Linked DNA regions of Archangium primigenium. The protein of the gene in region 2 interacts with the protein of the main gene of each other region in a pairwise test. Links are inferred from orthologs where the notes say so. Each region holds a gene or a part of one and is shown on either strand. Other genes may lie near its edges.

Region 1 (5,363 bases), 580 kb from region 2 along the record:
GCACACCGGGCGCTACTGCGAGGCACGCAACGAGCGCGAGCGCGAGCGCGAGCTCAGCCGCATCGTGGACGCGGCCAAGGCGGGCGCGCGGCTGGGCATGGGCGTGGCCGCCGGCCACGGGCTCAACTACGACAACGTGCGGGCCATCGCGCGCATCCAGGAGATCGACGAGCTGAACATCGGCCACGCCATCGTCGGGCGCGCGGTATTGGTGGGTTTCGAGCGGGCCGTGCGCGAGATGCTGGAGTTGATGCGCGATCCGGGCTAGCGCTTCCACTCCATGGCGATCATCGGCCTGGGGTTGGACATCTGCTCGGTGGCGCGCATCCAGCGCATCCTGGACGGACCGCGCGCCGAGCGTTTCCTCGCGCGGGTGTACACGCCCGCGGAGCGCGCGTACTGCGGTGCCCGCTCGGACGCGGCCAACGCCTACGCCGCGCGCTTCGCCGCCAAGGAGGCGCTGGTCAAGGCGCTGGGCGCGCCCCCGGGCCTCACCTGGCATGACATGGAAGTGGTGCGCGAGGGCGGACCGCCGCGCTTCCGGCTGTCGGGCGTGGCGCTCCAGGAGATGGAGAAGCGGCGCGCGGAGTCCTTCCTCGCGCTCACCCATGACGCGGGGGTGGCCGCCGCCACGGTCGTCCTCCAGGAGAGGAGCTGAGACATGCGCCGAGTCCTCACCGCCGAGCGGATGCGCGCGGCCGAGCAGGCCGCCGAGGCCCACCACGGGCTGCCGTCCGCCCTGTTGATGGAGAACGCGGGCCGGGCGCTGGCGGACGTGGCGCACGCGCTCGCCGCCCCCGAGGGCCGCCACGTCGTCGTCTGCGGGCCGGGCAACAACGGGGGGGACGGGCTGGTGGCGGCGCGCGTCCTCCGGGAGCGCGGGGCGCGGGTGGCGCTCGTGCTCGTGGGGGACGCGGCGAAGCGGACCGCCGACGTCCAGCGCAACCTGCTCGCCGTGGGCCTCGAGCCCCAGGCCCTCGCGGCGGTGGCGACGCCCCGGCCCGGGGACGTGGTGGTGGACGCGCTCTTCGGCACGGGGCTGTCCCGGGCGCCCGAGGGCCCGTTCGCCGAGGCGATCAATTACATGCGGCGCTGGCGCGAGGCGGGCGCGAAGGTGCTGGCCGCGGACGTGCCCTCGGGGCTCCAGTCGGACTCGGCCGAGCCCTTCGCGCCCTGCGTGGAGGCGGACGTCACCGTGAGCTTCGGCGAGCTCAAGCCCGCGCAGGTGCTCGAGCCCGGCGCCACCCTGTGCGGCGAGGTGCGGCGCGTGGACATCGGCCTGCCCGCGGCGGCCGTGGCGCCGCGCGCGGGCGAGGAGCTCTTCCTCGTGGAGGAGGCGGACGCGCGGCAGGCGCTCGCGCCCCGGCGCTCGGACACGCACAAGGGCACCTACGGGCACGTGCTGGTGGTGGCGGGCAGTCCGGGCAAGTCCGGCGCGGCGGCCCTGTCCGCGCTGGGCGCGCTGCGCGGCGGCGCGGGGCTCGTCACGGTGGCCACGCGCGCGGCGGTGGTGGAGTCGGTGCTCGGCCACGCGCCCGAGGTGATGGGCTGGCCCCTGGAGACGCCGGGCCCCCTGGGGCTCGCGGACCTGGAGCCGCTGCTCGCGGCGGCCGAGGGCAAGAGCGCGCTCGTGGTGGGGCCGGGCATCCCCCGGGGCGAGGAGACGGCGCGGCTGCTCGGCGAGCTCCTCGCGCGCACCGAGTCCCCGGTGGTGCTGGACGCGGACGCGCTCAACGCCGTCGCCCCGGACCTGGGCGTGCTGCGCCGGGCGAAGGGGCCGCTGGTGCTCACGCCCCACCCGGGCGAGATGTCCCGCCTGGCCGGCGTGTCCACGAAGGCCTTGCAGAAGGAGCGGGTGAAGGTGGCGCGGGACTTCGCGCGCACCCACGGGGTGACGCTCGTGCTCAAGGGCGCGCGCACGCTCGTGGCGCACCCGGACGGCACCGTGGACGTGAACCCCACGGGCAACCCCGGCATGTCCACGGGCGGCACCGGGGACGTGCTCAGTGGCCTGCTCGGCGCGCTGCTGGCCCAGGGCCTCGCGCCGCCCGAGGCCGCCCGGACGGCGGTGTTCGCCCATGGGCTCGCGGGAGACTTGATGATGGCGCGGCGCGGGAAGCTGGGGCTCATCGCCACGGACGTGGTGAAGGGCCTGTGCCAGGTGTGGACCCGGTGGGACCGATGAGCGCGCCCACGCGGACCCGGACGCTGCGCTCGGCGTCCCCGGAGGAAACCCATGCCTGGGGCGTGAAGCTCGGGCGGCTGTTGCGGCCCGGGGACTTCGTGGGCCTGGTGGGGGACCTGGGCGCGGGCAAGACGCACCTGGTGCGCGGCGTGGCCGAGGGCGCCGAGGTGGCCCGCTCGGAAGTGGCCAGCCCCACCTTCGCCATCGTCTACCCCTACCGGGGCCGGATCCCGCTCTTCCACGCGGACCTCTACCGGCTGGAGGACTACGACGAGCTGTACGCCACGGGCTTCCTGGACCTGGTGGGCGGGGAGGGCGCGATGCTGGTGGAGTGGCTGGACAAGATTCCCCGGGCCGCGCCTCGCGAGTACCTGCGCGTGTCCCTGCGCGAGGTGGAGGAGGACGTGCGCGAGCTGCTCGTCGAGGCCTGGGGCGAGCGGCCCGCCGAGCTGCTGGAGGCCTGGCTGCCCGAGAACCGGTGAATGTCCGACACCGAGGCGGGCGGGCACTTTCCGGGGAGAACAGTCCGTCGGGAGGCGGCGCGAGGGGAGGCGCGGGGCGCGTTATCCTCGCGGCCCATGAGCCCTGTCCACGCCCTGAAGTGGTTGTCGCTCATCCCGCTCGCCGGTGCGGTGCTGGGATGTGGCGCCATCGAGCCTCCGCCCCGCATCGTCCCGCACGCGAGCGTCACCTTCGACGTCACCGTGCCGCCCGACACGCCGGGCTCCACCTCCATCACCGTGGTGGGCTCCGAGCCGGCCCTGGGCGGAGGCGCGGTGCCGGGCTTCTACCTGCGCCGGGGCCCGGACGGGCACTACCTGGGCATGGTGCGCCTGCCCGTCGACGCGGAGGTGTCCTACGAGGTGCGCAGCGCGGAGGGCGGCACGCCCGAGGTGTCCCTCCAGGGCGAGCCCATGCCCCGGCGCACCTTCGTGGTGCACGGGGACATGACGGAAGCGGCCAGCGTGGTCCGCTGGGGCGCGCCGGGAAGCGCCCGGGGCCCGTAACGGACTCAGGTGGGAGTGGAGAGTTCCTGCAGCTTCCACTGGTGCAGCACGAGGTTGTTGTCCACGCCGATGATCTCGTCCTCACCCACCTGGTGCCAGTGGTCCTCGCCGGACAGCCGCTCGCTGGCGAGCACGAACTGCTCCAGCCGGGTGCCCGGCTTGGGCGGGCCCATGTCCGCGCGGTGCATGCACCGGCCGGTCTCGGGCGCCGTGTCCGAGAGGAAGAGGGTGCGGTTGCGCCGCGTGGCCACCATCACGTCCCCGTTGGTCACGAGGAAGTTCATGGACGAGCGCTCCTGCCCGGGCATGTCCGTGATGGCCGACACCAGGCTCATGGTCTCCGCCAGCGCCCGGGCCACCTTCTCCACGCACGCCGTGTCCACCAGGCACTGGCCCTGCTCGGACAGCCGCGTGAGGAAGAGGTAGAAGCAGCGCTCGGAGTCCGTGGCGCCCTGGATGAGCGAGCGCAGATCGTCCCGGATGAGCCCCTCCAGGGCGTTCTGGTGCAGCGCGAAGTTCTTGAGCGTGCCGTTGTGCACGAAGCACCACCGGCCATGGGTGAAGGGGTGGGCGTTGCGCCGCTCCACGCTCCCCACCGAGGCCAGGCGGATGTGGGCCACCACCGTGCGGGAGGACACCTGGCTGCTCACCCGCTCGAAGTCCGGATCACAGTGCGCCGGGCCGAGCCCATGGGCCACGGATGGCTGGCTGCCCACCTGGTAGGCGGCGATGCCCCAGCCATCCTTGTGCTCCTTCGACTGGTGGAGAAGAGAGTTCTTCTCCGTCACGAGGGAAGGATGAACAGCAGACGGAATCGATGAGCGGAATCCAAAGAGTCGGCACATAGGCGTGGTTGTTTGATGCTAACGGCCGGCCCGACTGGGAAGTTCCTTCCAGCGCCCCTTGTGCGCTCGAAATCACGCACACAGGGCCTTTTCTTGTTCTACCACCACGTGTCCATCCCGGATCACGATTCGCGCGTGATTGATTCCTAGATGATAGGGAAGGTGGCGGTAATTGGAGCACGAAAAGATGACAAGATTGGCCGGGTCCCCCACGGTGATGCGGCCGTATGTATTCAAACCGAGCGCGAGCGCCGCCCCTCGGGTGGCCGCCCAGTAGGCCTCGGCGGCCGTCAGCCCGTTCTCCAGGCAGGCGAGCCCCAGGGCCAGGGGCAGGTTCTCGCTCATGCCCGAGCCGGGGTTGAGGTTGGTGCCCAGCGCCACGTTGACGCCGGCGTCGCGCAGCTTGCGGCCCGGGGCGTAGGGGCGCACCCGGAGGAAGAGGGTGGAGGTGGGCACCAGCACCGCCGAGACGCCCGCCCGGGCCAGGGCCTCGATGCCCGCGTCGCTCACCTGCTCCAGGTGGTCCGCGGTGGCCGCGCCCACCTCCGCCGCCAGCTCCGCGCCGCCGCCGCTCGTGAGCTGATCCACGTGCAGCCGGGGCTTGAGCCCCCGCTTCTGCGCCGCCGCGAGCACCCGGCGGGCCTCCGAGGGCGTGAAGGCGCCCTGCTCGACGAAGACATCACAGAAGCGCGCCAGGCCCTGCTCCGCCACCGCGGGGATGATCTCCTGCATGCACAGGTCCAGGTAGGGCTCGCGCCACTCGCGGTACTCCTCGGGCACGGCGTGCGCGCACATGAGCGTGGGGATGAGCTCCACGGGCTGCAGCGCCGAGAGCCGCTGCACCACCCGCAGCATCTTCAGCTCGTCCTGGAGCGACAGGCCATAGCCGCTCTTCACCTCGGCGGTCGTCACCCCGTACTCGAGCATCAGCTGCAGCCGGGGCAGGGCGAGCCGGATGAGATCCTCCTCGCTGGCGAAGCGCGTGGCGCGCACCGTGTTGACGATGCCGCCGCCGGCCTGGGCGATCTGCAAGTAGGTGGCGCCCTGACACCGCAGGTCGAACTCCGCCGCGCGCTCGCCGGCGAACACGGCGTGGGTGTGGGGGTCCACGAAGCCCGGGCCCACGAATTGCCCGTGGGCGTCCAGCACGCGCGTGGAGGGGCCGATGGCGCCTGGGGGCAGGGCGCCCTCGGAGCCCACGTACCAGACCTTGCCCCGGCGCACGCCCACGCAGGCGTTGGGCTGGGGCGTGAGGGCGCGCTCCGCGGGCTCCTGGGGCGAGCCCTCCACGGTGAGCACCTCGGACGTGTTGCGGATGAGCAGCTC
Region 2 (7,880 bases):
GCGCGGCTGGTGGCGTGTGACACCACGGTAAGAATCTGTGGATACGCGCCCGAGGCGTTGACGGGGACCCTGGACGAGGTGATGGGGCTCGCGTCGTTGTGGCGACTGACGGACGGCGCACGCACTCTCGCTCTTTAGGGAGGCGGTGCATTGAGGCTGGCCGTGCGAAGGTGGAGGAGGCTATCCTCGCCCTGATTTCAGGGCCGGACCCTGTGTGGGCGCGAGTCGAGCTCGTGTCCCCCCCTTTCGAGGAGCGATTCCAACTTATGCGCGCCAAGCTGAGCCTGTTGAGCTTCCTGGCGGTGAGTGCCCTGAGCGGAGTGCTCGCCACGGCCTGCCAGACCTATGACTTCGAGCCCGTGGAGCCGCTGGCCATCGCCCAGACGACCGAGACCCGGGTCGTCACGGCGAAGGCGAGCAAGCCGAACCTGATGTTGCTGGTGGACACGTCCGGCTCCATGACGGCGCCGGTGGATCCGTCGCGGCCGGCCTGTACGACCGGCCGGGGCCTGTGTGGCTCCGAGTCCAACCCGTGCAACACGGCGACCTGTCCCACGCGCTGGAGCGAGTTGCAGGCGGCGATGTCGGACTTCCTCGACAGCAGCGGCTCCATCGCGCGCATCGGGCTCACGACCTACCCGGATCAGAGCCAGGGGGACTCGTGTGGCGCGACGTCGTCGCTCAGCGTGCCCCTGCCCGCGGACACCGTCGAGGACGCGACCCAGCTCGTCGCCAACGCCAACCAGGTGAAGACCCGGCTGCTGGCCATCAAGAACTCCTCGACCACGAACGAGCAGGTGCCGGTGGGCGGTACGCCCACGAGCCTGAGCCTGCGGTACGTGGGCAATCTGGCGGATCTGCAGTCGGCCAGCCGCTCGAGCTTCGTGCTGCTGCTGACGGACGGTCTGCCCAACTGCAACTCGCAGTTCGCGGACCCCTACCCGAGCCCCAAGTGCTTCTGCACGCTGACGGCCTCCTGCGAGGGCGCGCCGGACATCGGCTGCCTGGACACGGACGCGTCGGTGGCGGCGGTGCAGGCGCTGCAGGCCAAGAAGATCCAGACCATCGTCATCGGCTTCGGCGCGGACTTCAACTCGAGCAGCGAGTCGGGCCGCCGGGGTGTGGCGACGCTCAACGGCATGGCGGACGCGGGCGGCTTCGCGCGCGAGTGCACGACGGACGCGCAGTGCGGCGCGGGCGACCGGTGTGAGACGTCGGTGGGCAAGTGCGAGCGCCGCTTCTACCAGGCGGCCAACCGCACGGAGCTGGTGAACGCGCTGCGGGAGATCACCGACAAGGTGACGGTGGACGAGCCCTGCGTGCTGAGCTTCAGCGCCTCCGAGCAGCCCAGCTCCGAGGAGCTGCTGGTGGTCTACATCAACGGCGAGCGGCTCGCGCCGGGCGCGAACACCTGGAACCTCACGCCCGCGGGCGTGGCGTTCAATGGCACGACGTGCGAGCGCATCACGAACTCCACGCCGTCCAACCCGGTGAACATCGAGGTTCGCGCCGTCCAGCGGCGCTAGAAGCGATCCGGGGTGGCTTTACGTGGTGAGGGGCCGGGGCTATGTCTGCGCCCGGCCCCCGGGCCGCCCATGAAGATCACCATCCTGTCGCGCTCCGCCTCCATTTCGTCCACCAAGCGCCTGGTCGAGGCCGCGCGCACGCGAGGGCATCAGGTGCGGGTGCTCAATCCGGTCCGGGTGGAGATGCACCTGGATGGACGGCGGGCCAACCTCTACTACCGCCGCCGCCGATTGCCGCCGTGTGACGTGGTCATTCCGCGCATCGCGCAATCCATCAACAACTACGGCCTGGCGGTGGTGAACCAGTTCGCCATGGGGGGCATGGCGCTGGTGAACACGGCGCGGGCCATCGCCGAGTCACGCAACAAGATGCGCTCGTTGCAGTTGTTGTCGGCGCACGGCATCGACATTCCGGCGACGGTGATGGCGCGGGACGCGGCCGACTTGAAGGCCATGGTGGGCCTGGTGGGTGGGGTGCCGGTCCTGGTGAAGCTGTTGCAGGGCCAGGAGAAGCGCGGGGTGATGGTCTGCGAGAGCCTGCAATCGCTCGAAGCGGCGCTCGAGGCCATCCTGGGCCTGGGACACAACCTGATCGTCCAGCAATACGTGAAACACTCCGGGCAGGATGTGCGGGTGTTGGTGGTGGGAGGCAAGGCGGTGGCGGCGGTGCGCCGTCGGCCTCGGGTCGGACGGATGTCATACACGCTGAACCGGGGCGCGCGCCTGGAGCGGCTGGAGCTGACCGACTCCCAGCGCGAGGCGGCGGAGAAGACGGCCGTGCTGGTGGGGTTGGAGGTCGCGGGGGTGGATCTGCTCGACGTGGAGGAGGGACACCCCAAGGTCTTCGAGGTCAACAGCTCCCCGGCGCTGCCGGAGATGGAATCGGCCACGGGTCTGGACCTCGCGGGCACCATCATCGAGCGGGCCGAGCAACTGGCGACGGGGGCCCCGGCGATCGGCGCGCCCGAGCGGGCCCCGGCGGCGGTCCCTCCCCGGCGCAAGCGGGCCTCTCGGCCGCGGGCCTGAGGGCCCAAAGAGGTCGCCAGCGGCGGAAGAGCCGGTGATATAGGGGCGGTTCCGCATTCCGGAGGAAGAGCCATGCCCCATATCCGACACATCACGACCCTGGCCGCCGCCCTGTTGGCGCTCGCCTGCTCGCCCGCCCGTGCCGAGGAGCAGGTGGACCCGGCCACGCTGTACGAGGTGAGCACCGGGGGGTCCTCCGCGCAGGTGAAGGCGGGGCAGTCGGGGGTGTTCGTGCTCGCCATCAAGAGCAAGGCGGGCGCGCACGTGTCGGACGAGGCCCCGTTGAAGCTGGAGCTCAAGGGGACGGGCGTGGTGCCGGCGCAGGACAAGCTGGCGCTGAAGGACTCGGTGGCGAAGAAGGCGGCGGGTCAGACGTTCGTGGATCCGCGCTTCGAGGTGCCGTTCAAGGCCGACGCCGTGGGCAAGGGCCGGGTGGAGGCGAAGCTCACGTTCTTCATCTGCTCGGAGCAACTGTGCGCTCGGCAGCAGAAGACGCTCTCGGTGCCCGTGGAGGTCCTGTAGCCCGTGGTGCGACAGCGACCAGCGAAGGGCAGTGAGCGGGGGGTGGAGCGGGAGCGGGGCGAGCAGCGCTACGTGTACGGGGTCAACCCGGTCATGGAGTCGCTGCGGGCGCACGCGGACCGCGTGGAGCGGCTCTTCGTCACGGAGGGGCAGCTCGCGGCGAAGGCCGCGGCGGAGATCTTCAGCCGGGCACGGGATGCGGGGGTGCGGGTGGAGCGGGTGCCCCGCGAGCGGCTGGCGAGCCTGGCGGAAGGGGGCGTGCATCAAGGCGTGGTGGCCGAGATGCGGAGCTTCGAATACGCGGAACTCTCGGATCTGATCGAATCGGCCGCCGACTCGGGCCGCGCGCCCCTGTGGGTCGTGCTGGATGGCATCCAGGATCCCCACAACTTCGGCGCCATCATCCGCTCGGCGCACGCGTTGGGGGCCCACGGCATCGTCATCGCGAAGGACCGGGCGGTGCAGGTCACGGGCGTGGTGGCCAAGGCCTCGGCGGGCGCGGTGGAACACTGCCCCATCGCCCGGGTGGTCAACGTGTCGCGGGCCCTCGAGGAACTCAAGGAATCGGGCGCGTGGATCGCCGCGGCGGATCCCCACTCGACGGAGCCCTTGTGGCGGGCCCGGCTCGATGGCCCCCTGGCGGTGGTGGTGGGGGCCGAGGGAGCCGGCGTGCGCCAGGGCGTCCTGGAACACTGTGACTTCCGCCTCCAGATTCCGATGCTCGGTCAGGTCGGCTCACTCAATGCGTCCGTCTCCGCGGCCATTCTGCTATACGAGGCCGCCCGGCAGCGGGGGACAGCCCGCCCGCCCGCTGGAAAGTAGAACCCCCCCGGATGAAAACGGCTTGACTCGGGGGGCAGGGACTTCTAAAAGGGCGCGCCTCGACGGGGCCGGTAACGGACTCCGGCGGGGCGGATGGGCGGGTCGGGGGCAGTTGCCAGGAGTCGGACGCCGGTGTAGCTCAGTCGGTAGAGCAACTGATTTGTAATCAGTAGGTCGCGGGTTCAAATCCCGCCGCCGGCCAAGCAGACGGGGCCGCGGATGAGGGCCCGAGATGAAGAAAGCAGTAGGAAGAGCAGTGGATGTGCGGTAGTTGAAGCGAGCGGTTCGGAGGGGTACCCAAGTGGCCAAAGGGAGCAGACTGTAAATCTGCCGGTTCACGCCTTCGTTGGTTCGAATCCAACCCCCTCCATCGGAATCGCGGGAATAGCTCAGTTGGTAGAGCGTCAGCCTTCCAAGCTGAATGTCGTGGGTTCGAATCCCATTTCCCGCTCCAGTTCCAGGTTGTGTTGTAGGCGCATAGACAAGCCCTGATAGCTCAGTTGGCAGAGCGCATCCTTGGTAAGGATGAGGTCACCAGTTCAATCCTGGTTCAGGGCTCCATTTTTCGAGGAGCGTCGTAATGTCCAAGGAAAAGTTCGACAGAAGCTTGCCGCACGTCAACATCGGCACCATCGGCCACGTTGACCACGGCAAGACGTCCCTCACGGCGGCCATCACGAAGGTGCTGGCGAAGACCGGCGGCGCGACGTTCCTCGCGTACGACCAGATCGACAAGGCGCCGGAGGAGCGCGAGCGCGGCATCACCATCTCCACGGCGCACGTGGAGTACAAGACGAAGAACCGGCACTACGCGCACGTGGACTGCCCGGGACACGCCGACTACGTGAAGAACATGATCACGGGCGCGGCGCAGATGGACGGCGCCATCCTGGTGGTGTCGGCGGCGGACGGCCCGATGCCGCAGACGCGCGAGCACATCCTGCTGGCCCGTCAGGTGGGCGTGCCCTACATCGTGGTCTTCCTGAACAAGGTGGACCTGCTGGATGACCCCGAGCTGCGCGAGCTCGTGGAGATGGAGGTGCGTGACCTCCTCAAGAAGTACGACTTCCCCGGGGACTCGATTCCGATTGTTCCGGGCAGCGCGGTGAAGGCGCTCGAGGGCGACGCGTCGGAGATTGGCGAGCCGGCGATCCTGAAGCTGATGGAGGCGGTGGACAGCTACATCCCCACGCCCCAGCGCGCCACGGACAAGCCCTTCCTGATGCCGGTGGAGGACGTGTTCTCCATCGCGGGCCGCGGAACGGTGGCCACCGGCCGCGTGGAGCGCGGCATCATCAAGGTGGGCGAGGAAGTGGAAGTGGTGGGCCTGAAGGCCACGCAGAAGACGGTGGTGACGGGCGTGGAGATGTTCCGCAAGCTGCTGGACGAGGGCCGGGCGGGCGACAACATCGGCGCGCTGGTGCGCGGCCTCAAGCGCGAGGACATCGAGCGCGGCCAGGTCATCGCCAAGCCGGGCAGCATCACGCCGCACACCAAGTTCAAGGCGCAGATCTACGTGCTCTCGAAGGAGGAGGGTGGCCGTCACACGCCGTTCTTCAAGGGCTACCGTCCCCAGTTCTACTTCCGCACCACGGACGTGACGGGCACGGTGAAGCTGCCGGACAACGTCGAGATGGTGATGCCGGGCGACAACATCGCCATCGAGGTGGAGCTCATCATGCCGGTGGCGATGGAGAAGGAACTGCGCTTCGCCGTGCGTGAGGGTGGCCGTACCGTGGGCGCCGGCGTCGTCGCCGAGATCATCGCCTAGTCTCGAAGGGTGGGCATCTCGCCCGCCCTCACCCTGATTCAACCCCGAGGGGAAGCTGTCACGTACAGCTTTCCCTCGTGTTTATCGAGATCACGCCATGCCCAAGGGTAACCGCAGCATCATTTCGCTCGAGTGCACGACCTGCAAGGAGCGGAACTACTACACGACCAAGAACAAGCGGAAGAGCCAGGACAAGCTCGAGCTGAGCAAGTTCTGCCCCCGCGAGCGCAAGCATACCGTCCATAAGGAAGGTAAGGTCTAGGTCGGCTGTTGTCGTCCGGTATTCTTTAGGCCAGTAGCTCCAACGGTAGAGCAGCGGTCTCCAAATCCGCGTGTTGGGGGTTCGAATCCCTCCTGGCCTGCCAGTTTTTCAGTTGCAGGGACCCCCGGTACCCACGTATCGGGGGTCCCTGTGTTTTGTGGTACCAGCTAGCATTCAGTCAGCGAGGAATCATGGCAGCGGCATCCGAAGCCAGCCAGCAGGCCAACCGCTCGGGCATGGACCCGAAGCGGCTCGTGGTCATTTTCTTCCTCATCGCGGGACTCATCTTCGCGTTCTTCCTGGAGCACGTGTGCGGCCTGCTCTGGGGCCGGTTCGGTTGGAGCGATCCCGACATCATCGAGGGCCTGGATTGGAAGGTCTCGACCCTGTTGGGCTTCGTGATCGCCATCGGCATCGTGCTGGGGATCTACTTCCATCCCAAGACGCATGTCGTCTCCTTGGACGTCGCCGCGGAGTTGATGAAGGTGACCTGGCCGACCTTGGACGAGACCCGGGCGTCCACCATGGCGGTCATCGTCGCCTCCATCGTGGCGGCCATTCTCCTGTTCGGCATTGATACGCTCGCCTACAACCTCATGGTGGAGTGGATCCCGGCCGTTTGGGGGAAGTTGTAATGGCGATGAAATGGTACGTGGTTCACACCCACTCGAACTTCGAGAACCAAGCCAAGAAGAGCCTGGAGGAGCAGATCCGCCTCAAGGGGTTGCAGGAGTTCTTCGGTGAAATCCTGATTCCCATGGAGCAGGTCGTCGAGATGGTGAAGGGGGAGAAGAAGTCCTCCCGTCGCAAGTTCTTCCCCGGCTACATCTTCGTGCAGATGGAGATGAACGACCGGTCCCTGCACCTGGTGAAGAACACGGCGAAGATCACGGGCTTCCCCGGCGTGTCGCAGAACGAGCAGCCCCTGCCCATGTCCGAGGCGGAAGTGAAGCGGATCACCTCGCAGATCTCCGAGGGAACGCTCAAGCCCAAGCCCAAGGTCCAGTTCTCCGAGAGGGACACCGTGCGCGTGATCGACGGTCCGTTCGCCAACTTCAATGGCACGGTGGAAGAAGTGAACGCGGAGAAGGGCCGGGTGAAGGTGCTCGTGAGCATCTTCGGTCGCGCCACCCCCGTGGAGCTCGATTTCATGCAGGTGGAGAAGACCGCCGGCTAGCAGTCTTCCCTGGCCGCTCACGCGTGCCGGGGATACCCAGGGTGGGAGGCCCGCTCCGTCAAGCGGTCCGCCATCACCACCAATTCGAAAGGCAGTCGTCAGGCGATGAAGAAGGTCACAGGGCAGGTCAAGCTGCAGATTCCCGCCGGTAAGGCGAACCCCGCTCCTCCGATCGGCCCCGCGCTCGGTCAGCAGGGCGTGAACATCATGGAGTTCTGCAAGCAGTTCAACGCCAAGACCCAGGCGGAGGCCAAGGAAGGCCTCATCATCCCGGTCATCATCACCGTGTACCAGGATCGCTCCTTCACCTTCATCTTGAAGACGCCCCCCGCGGCCGTCCTCATCAAGAAGGCGGCGGGCCTGCACACCGAGAAGAAGAAGGGCTCGGGCGCCAAGAAGCCGGGCAAGGAGAAGGTGGGGCAGATCACCCAGAAGCAGCTGGAGGAGATCGCCAAGAAGAAGATCGAGGACACCACCGCGGGTTCCCTCGAGGCCGCCATGCGCACCATCTCGGGCACCGCCCGCTCGATGGGCATCGACGTCGTCGGCTAACTCCTTCCACTCTCACTCCTTCGATACAAGAGGACTTTCCCAATGCCTCAGACCGGTAAGAAGTTCCGCGCGGCCGCCGAGAAGGTGGACCGCAACAAGCGCTACACGATCGCCGATGGCTTCCAGGCCCTCAAGCAGACCACCAGCGCGCGTGGCACCAAGTTCGACCAGACCGTCGAGGTCGCGCTCAACCTGGGCGTGGACCCGAAGCACGCGGACCAG

What was found.
Region 1: the proteins of rlmB (region 2) and I3V78_RS20150 interact in binary tests that used the Escherichia coli proteins (3 or more experiments, as listed by UniProt). The link is inferred for Archangium primigenium from one-to-one orthologs.

Annotation. Positions count from the first base shown.
Region 1 is NZ_JADWYI010000001.1:4,874,180-4,879,542, forward strand. The notes cover bases 1-2,923. They hold I3V78_RS20150 (NAD(P)H-hydrate dehydratase), read left to right. Parts: upstream 1-661; coding sequence 662-2,185; downstream 2,186-2,923. Other genes in these bases: I3V78_RS20140 (pyridoxine 5'-phosphate synthase), read left to right, coding at 1-268; acpS (holo-ACP synthase), read left to right, coding at 281-658; tsaE (tRNA (adenosine(37)-N6)-threonylcarbamoyltransferase complex ATPase subunit type 1 TsaE), read left to right, coding at 2,182-2,667; I3V78_RS20160 (hypothetical protein), read left to right, coding at 2,764-2,923. Also shown: more of I3V78_RS20160, read left to right, coding at 2,924-3,192; I3V78_RS20165 (class II glutamine amidotransferase), read right to left, coding at 3,198-4,037; hutI (imidazolonepropionase), read right to left, coding at 4,110-5,363. UniProt on the Escherichia coli protein: Bifunctional enzyme that catalyzes the epimerization of the S- and R-forms of NAD(P)HX and the dehydration of the S-form of NAD(P)HX at the expense of ADP, which is converted to AMP.
Region 2 is NZ_JADWYI010000001.1:4,295,386-4,303,265, forward strand. The notes cover bases 1,990-4,988. They hold rlmB (23S rRNA (guanosine(2251)-2'-O)-methyltransferase RlmB), read left to right. Parts: upstream 1,990-3,080; coding sequence 3,081-3,896; downstream 3,897-4,988. Other genes in these bases: I3V78_RS17850 (ATP-grasp domain-containing protein), read left to right, coding at 1,990-2,552; I3V78_RS17855 (hypothetical protein), read left to right, coding at 2,625-3,074; tuf (elongation factor Tu), read left to right, coding at 4,477-4,988. Also shown: I3V78_RS17840 (hypothetical protein), read left to right, coding at 1-138; adventurous gliding motility lipoprotein CglB, read left to right, coding at 267-1,526; more of I3V78_RS17850, read left to right, coding at 1,596-1,989; more of tuf, read left to right, coding at 4,989-5,667; rpmG (50S ribosomal protein L33), read left to right, coding at 5,765-5,929; preprotein translocase subunit SecE, read left to right, coding at 6,121-6,564; transcription termination/antitermination protein NusG, read left to right, coding at 6,564-7,106; rplK (50S ribosomal protein L11), read left to right, coding at 7,212-7,658; rplA (50S ribosomal protein L1), read left to right, coding at 7,701-7,880. UniProt on the Escherichia coli protein: Specifically methylates the ribose of guanosine 2251 in 23S rRNA.